DNA from 2 places in the Paenibacillus shunpengii genome. Region 2 is predicted to be linked to the other one. Evidence: riboswitches for the same ligand, from Rfam matches in the RefSeq annotation. Region 2 holds a riboswitch; the other holds the start of a gene.
The links. Region 2 has a riboswitch for glycine ahead of gcvT (glycine cleavage system aminomethyltransferase GcvT). Riboswitches for the same ligand answer to the same signal wherever they lie in the genome.

Region 1: it holds a riboswitch for glycine, as region 2 does, so the genes downstream of both, sdaAB (L-serine ammonia-lyase, iron-sulfur-dependent subunit beta) here and gcvT (glycine cleavage system aminomethyltransferase GcvT) in region 2, are expected to answer to the same signal.

What each region holds. Positions count from the first base shown of each region.
Region 1 covers NZ_JBHUMJ010000003.1:125,071-128,486, forward strand. The annotation lists gene ACFSVM_RS14975 (MFS transporter) at 1-635, shown strand, start outside; glycine riboswitch at 895-1,007, shown strand; gene sdaAB (L-serine ammonia-lyase, iron-sulfur-dependent subunit beta) at 1,206-1,901, shown strand; gene sdaAA (L-serine ammonia-lyase, iron-sulfur-dependent, subunit alpha) at 1,891-2,802, shown strand; partial or broken gene ACFSVM_RS14990 (IS3 family transposase) at 3,194-3,416, shown strand, end outside.
Region 2 covers NZ_JBHUMJ010000009.1:85,974-89,389, reverse strand. The annotation lists gene ACFSVM_RS21640 (cysteine-rich CWC family protein) at 1-11, shown strand, start outside; gene ACFSVM_RS21635 (hypothetical protein) at 119-631, shown strand; gene gcvH (glycine cleavage system protein GcvH) at 808-1,200, opposite strand; glycine riboswitch at 1,436-1,578, shown strand; glycine riboswitch at 1,580-1,707, shown strand; gene gcvT (glycine cleavage system aminomethyltransferase GcvT) at 1,873-3,006, shown strand; gene gcvPA (aminomethyl-transferring glycine dehydrogenase subunit GcvPA) at 3,006-3,416, shown strand, end outside.

The DNA of each region.
Region 1 (3,416 bases), on a different contig from region 2:
TGATAGCAGCTGATTGGAGCGGTGTAATGAAGTTCAGTAGATCTAACGCATATGTCATATTTGTCTACAGCCTGTTTCATTTTATTTTACTGCTAGGTATGGCGCTGGACTCACAGGAGGTTGTGTTTATTCGCAGTACCCTTAAGATGTCTGAGCTGGAATACGGATTGATTGTCAGTCTGACAGGAGCAGGAAGTGTCGCCGGAGCATTTCTGAATTCAATCTTAGCAAAATGGATTCCAGTCAAACATATGCTGGGAGGGGGAATGCTGCTTGTATCTGCAGGGTATCTGATCTTCTCCATCTCGAATTCATTCGTATGGGCTGCAGCTGGTTTCATCCTACTGGGCTTTTTCTCGTCTTTCTCCAATACGGGTCTGGCGACCTTTTATCAAAATAATGTTCCTGCAGCCATGATGGGCAGGGTAACAAGCATATTCGGCCTGATGGTTAGTCTGCTTCAGATAGCTGCTATTATAACGTTTGGTGTTATTGCCGAGCTCGTGTCGCTGCGTTACGTCTATTTTACAGTATCGATCGTGCTTGTCCTTCTATCGTTGTTGCTCTGGTTAATTAGTCTTCAGCGTTCGAGAGGCGGCTATTTCGATGAAGACAAGTCACAGATTAGATTGTAGGACAGACTAACATGAGCGTATGCAATGGCATTAACAGGGGTAGAAGTATAAGCGAATTAGAAAGAATGCGCATAATATATGATCAGAACAAGAGTGAATATTATCTGAATTCAATACTGCTGTGTAAGGAAATATAACGCAACTCATTTCTATACCAGGCCTCTTCGTTACTTTTGTTGACATGCGGTCAGCTTATCGATTAATCTGTTTATAGTAAATTTATAATTTCAAATAAGTTCAAAATGAATAGAACAGCGGATGAAGATCAATGGGAGAGATCGCGTGGGGAAACCACGGGACACCGAAGGAGCAAGCTGATAAGCACCCGGCTTATACAGCAGAATCTCTCAGGTAGAAGAACCTTGATTCGACGCAACTCTGGAGAGAGCCGATGCGCCGCCAAAGGGGTAAGTGAGAGTGAGGGCGGATTTCGATGCGCCGGCCACTTCTGACGAAACTTTCAGGTACCAGGACAGAGAGAGGGGATTACACCCTTACTCTGTCCTTTTTTGCGTGGAAGAACGGATATTTCTGCACAATATAAGATAGAACAATACGAAATGGGGAGTTATGATGACAAGGTTCAAGGATGTATTCTCAATTATCGGACCGGCAATGACGGGACCGTCCAGCTCCCATACTGCAGGGGCTGTTAGACTTGGGCGTATCGCCAGGCAGTGGCTTGGAACGAGACCAGAAAAAGCAAAAATGATATTATACGGCTCATTTGCCGACACTTATACCGGACATGGAACAGATCTGGCGCTGATCAGTGGACTGATGAATATGGCTACCGATGATGAGCGGATACCGAATGCAGAGGAATGGGCTGAGAAGCTGGGAATGGAATATGAGTTTGTCACGAGTGGTCTTCCGGCGGCACATCCGAATACCGTCAAATTTGAGCTGTCTGCAGGCGAACGGGCTTGTACGATGGTGGGAGCCTCTATTGGTGGAGGAAACGTTACCGTCTCTTTATTGGATGATTTTCGTGTGCAGCTGACAGGTGATTTTCCTGCGGTGGTATTGAGACACTCGGACAAAGCCGGAGTCATCGCTTCGGTAACATCTGCGATAAGTGAGTCCGGTGTTAACATTGGCTTCATGCAGGTCGATCGTAAGGGCCGGGATGGGGAAGCACTGACAGCGATGGAGACAGACACGATACCGGCCTCTGACGTGCTCATCAGGCTGAAGTCTCTGCCTCATATTTATGATATCAAGGTCATTGATTTGAAGAAGGGGGACGATACGGATGCGGTTTAAGCACTTAAAGGATCTGAATGCAATCTGTACGGCAGAAGGCAAGACACTAGCTGAGCTGATGATTGAAGAACAGGTGAAGGAGACCGGAACACCAGAGGCTGAGGTTGTGAGGCAGATGTCGGATTACTATCAGGTCATGAAGCAGGCTGTGAATAAAGGGATGAACGAGGATACAACCTCGCGCAGTGGACTGACGGGTGGAGACGGCCAGCGGGTCCGCCATTATTTGCAGAACAATCAGAGCTGCTCGGGTGACGCCTCTACACTTGCTATGGCCTATGCGCTTGGTGTGTCGGAAGTGAATGCTTCCATGGGAAGAATTGTGGCAACGCCTACGGCGGGTTCGGCAGGCATCATTCCCGGTGTATTCGTAAGTGCACAGGAGCGTTTTGGCTGGGAAGATGAGCATATGGTTAATGGCTTATTCTCTGCTGGGGCCATTGGTTATGTCATTGCCAACAATTCCTTCATATCGGGTGCCGAGGGAGGATGTCAGGCAGAAGTCGGATCAGCGATCGGGATGGCAGCAGGGGCAATGGTTGAGCTGCGAGGCGGAACACCGGAGCAGGTCGTGCACGCGGTCGGCTTAGCTCTGAAAAATACACTTGGATTGATCTGCGATCCGGTGGCAGGGCTGGTTGAGATTCCGTGTATTGTACGAAACGGATTGGGGGCAGTTACAGCGCTTGCAGCTGCAGATATGGCCCTCGCAGGGGTGCGAAGCGCGATTCCTTCTGACGAAGTCATCGACGTCATGCTTGAGGTGGGGAGCGCAATGCCGAGTCGGCATCGGGAGACCGCACAGGGCGGACTTGCTCAGACGCCAACGGGCAAGAAGCTGACGAAACAGCTGGCAGATACGAAGAAGGAAAAAACCAAGCCTAAGAAAGCGGCAGATTGAGCGCAAATGCGAGGGAGCAACATTGTATATTGACCGGCATATTGTGCGAAGTTACTTGAAGTGCACCCCAATTCTTAGACACGATCTAACAATTGGAGGTGCACTTTTATTTTATGGCCAAATATACATGTGATCTAAAATTAAAAATTGTTCAGAACTTTGACTCGAGAGTTAATTCTCAATCAGAATATGCAAAGCAAGTAGGTGTTAACAAAGCACAATTTCAATACTGGTTGAAGTTGTACGACTTGCATGGAAGAACAAGGATTTGAAAACACCTATACAGACTGTTCTATTCGTTTTAACTAGACGTACTAAGCTACATGGTTCAATCAGGTGCGTCTTTAATGGATACTGCGGCTCTTTTTAAAATCTCTACGTATACAACGGTAAATCTTACAAGGGTACGATAGGTAAAATTGCACCCAATCATTTAGAACGTCAATTTACAGCTGATGCTCCAAACCAGAAGTGGGTAACGGATATTACGGAGTACAAATTATAAGGTGTGAAGCTTTATTTATCGCCTGTTTTAGACTTGTTTAACGGAGAAATTATATCTTATACAATCGGCACTAGACCAACCTATTCACTTGTTTCGGAGATGTTAGAGA
Region 2 (3,416 bases):
ATAAAGCCTGAACCCCTTGGCCTATCTGAAATTGCATTCAATGAATTATTTTGGTTACAACCTTTGCGGCAAGTAAACGTTATATTGAATATATACTTAAACTTTCGGGGAGGTTATCATGACGAAGACGCAAGTAATGAGAACACACTCACCATCTAAAGTCAAAAGTACTTATGTTACTGTCTCATCCATCCTTCTCGCCTCTGCGTTCATTCTGTGGCCCAATGTACCTTCTGCTATATCTCCATCTACAAGCATTTCGTCAGAGTCCGATCAATACAGCCCGCTTCAAATTACATTTCCGCTTGATAAATATGCTATGGTGATGAGCAGCGTTCCTGGATTCCCCATCGAAATAAGGGAAGAAAACAACTCATTTCCGCTAACCGTTACAGCTTCTTCAGGTAAATTACTGGTTATGGATGGTTCGACGGGCACACAGGTGAGGTCATCAGGAACATCCCTTGAGGTGAAGCAGGCCAGCATCATTTATTGGTCCCCTCTTGCATCTCCACCCGTAAAAGAAACTACCATTACGGTAACGAGCCGAGCTCTTCGCTCGAATTCAGCTGCGGGGTCTGCTTCTGTCCACATCGTGCAAGATCATGATGGCTTCTACAAAATTAATTAACCCCATGAGATTCGTTCCACGAGAAACATTTTTTTCACAACAGACACTACAGCGATGATGCGTTATGACTATTGATTATATGCAATATCATATAAAAAAGAGCTGACCTCCCTTTTAGACAGGAAGATCAGCTCAAACAATTTAAATCATTACGTCATATATTAAATAATATCTTGTTACTCTTCAGTATGTGCACGATAAGCATCGGCATCCAGCAGTTTAGCAAGAGCAGCCTTGTAATCTCCACTCAGCTTCACTTCAATCATCCAGCCATCGCTATAAGGTGCAGCATTCACAAGCTCCGGCTCGTCTTGAAGCTTATCATTTACACTGATAATCGTTCCGCTAACTGGCGCAAACAAATCAGATACGGTCTTAACCGATTCAATCGTACCAATACTATCATCACTATTAATGTCCGTTCCTACTTCAGGCAGCTCCACAAACACAATATCTCCCAGCTGATGCTGAGCAAATTCAGTAATTCCGATACGTACCGTATCTCCTTCTAACGTTTGAACCCATTCATGCTCTTCACTATACAACAAACCGTTAATTACTTCGCTCATGATCTCGTCAGCCTCGCTTTTTCAAAAGTTAGAATTGTGTTTCTTCTCTGGTTCCTGCCCTTTTTCCACCCATAGCGTAAAACAATCCTCATCACAATGTCAAGATTGCTAACAAAAAATATGTTTTATGGATATACTCCTTGACTTTTCGGATTTAATCACGTATTAATGTAGTATAAGCGTTAGATTGAGCGGAAGAGTTCGCTATTTCCGAACATTCTAGCTCGTTAAGCGGTTGAACGTAAAGGGAGAGATTACCGCAGGATTCTTGTTCTGAGCTTCTGAGCAAGGGACATTTTCCGCATGGTAACGCCGAAGGAGTAAGCCCATTGATAAGCAAAGGGTGAATCTCTCAGGCAAAAGGACTTTTACCGGACGCGACTCTGGAGAGCATCCATAACCGTTCGCCTGCTTACTAGAAGCGAACGTTGTTAATAAAAGGATCACCCAAGGGGAAACTCGTGAGCATTGCATACGGGGTAACTCTCAGGTACCAAGGACAGAGCCTAAGAAGAACACATGCTTTATTTGCGTGTATTTTTCTTTGGCCTGTCCTTTTTCTTTTTCCAATCGCCCTTTTTCCCTTTTCCTATTATTTATCCTGATGATTATTCTTCTTCATTCCTTCTATTTAACTACAGCCGGAAGCCGGCTTTTGACGAGGTGAAAATTATGTCCCAATTATTGAGAACACCGCTTTTCCCTCTTTATGAACAATATCCAAATGTACGCTGTATCGATTTTGGAGGCTGGGAGCTCCCGGTTTCCTTCAGCGGTATCCAGAAAGAGCATGAGGCTGTTAGACAGCAGGCCGGATTATTCGATGTATCCCATATGGGCGAATTTCGAGTAGAAGGCGAGAATGCAGCCAACTTCCTGCAAGGAATGCTGACAAATGACATATCCCTGCTCGAAATTGGTCAGGCACAGTACACACTTATGTGCTATCCCACAGGTGGTGTAGTGGACGACTTGCTCGTGTATAAGCGCAGCGAGCATTTGTTCATGCTTGTAGTGAATGCATCCAATATTGATAAGGATTGGACATGGCTGCAAGAACATCTGCCTGCGAACGTACAGATGGTGAATGAATCGCATGCAACCGCTCTGCTGGCACTGCAGGGTCCAAAGGCAGAGGCTATATTATCTAAAGTGACGGATGTGAACCTTGCTGAACTTGGTTCTTTCCGTTTTGTCGACGGAGCAGAAGTCAGCGGAAGCACCGTTATTCTCTCACGCACAGGATATACCGGTGAGGACGGCTTCGAAATTTATGTCAGTGCCGATGACGCTCAGAAAGTATGGCTTGCACTTATGGCCGCTGGCGAAGATGAAGGATTGCTTCCTATCGGGCTTGGTGCGAGAGATACACTTCGATTTGAAGCTAAGCTTCCGTTATATGGACAGGAGCTCTCATCAACGATTACACCGCTCGAAGCCGGTCTAGGGATGTTCGTGAAGCTGGCAGCTGGTGACTTTATCGGTCGGGATGCACTGGTGAAGCAAAAAGAAGAAGGCCTGACCCGAAAGCTCGTCGGAATAGAGATTACAGACCGCGGTATTCCACGAGCTCATTATCCGGTCTTTGCTGACGAAGAACAAATCGGCGAGGTAACAACAGGTACCCAGTCGCCTACCCTGAAACGCAATCTGGGTCTTGCACTGCTGGATATCCGGTTTACAGAACCAGGCACCACGGTTGATGTCGAAATCCGGGGCAAACGCCTCAAGGCAGAAGTGATCAAAACCCCATTCTATAGAAGACCAAAACCTACAGCCCAAGCGGCAAAAGGAGCGAATTCGTAATGACAAATCGTTATCTTCCGATGACGGAACAAGATCAGGCGGAAATGCTGGCAGCAATCGGAGCTGAAACGATAGAGGATCTCTTCTCCGACATTCCTGAAGAAATCCGCTTTAAAGGCGAACTCCCTGTTTCATCCAAGCTGGACGAATATGCACTCACACGCCATATGTCCCGTCTTGCCGGACGCAATGTGAACGCAGATACACATGCAAGCTTTCTCGGCGCAGGTATCTATGACCATCATGTACCTTCTGTCATTAACCATGTCATTTCCCGCTCCGAATTCTATACCGCTTATACGCCTTATCAGCCCGAGATCAGCCAAGGCGAGCTGCAGGCGATTTTTGAATTCCAATCCTATATTTGCGAGCTTACCGGAATGGCTGTCGCCAATGCGAGTATGTATGAT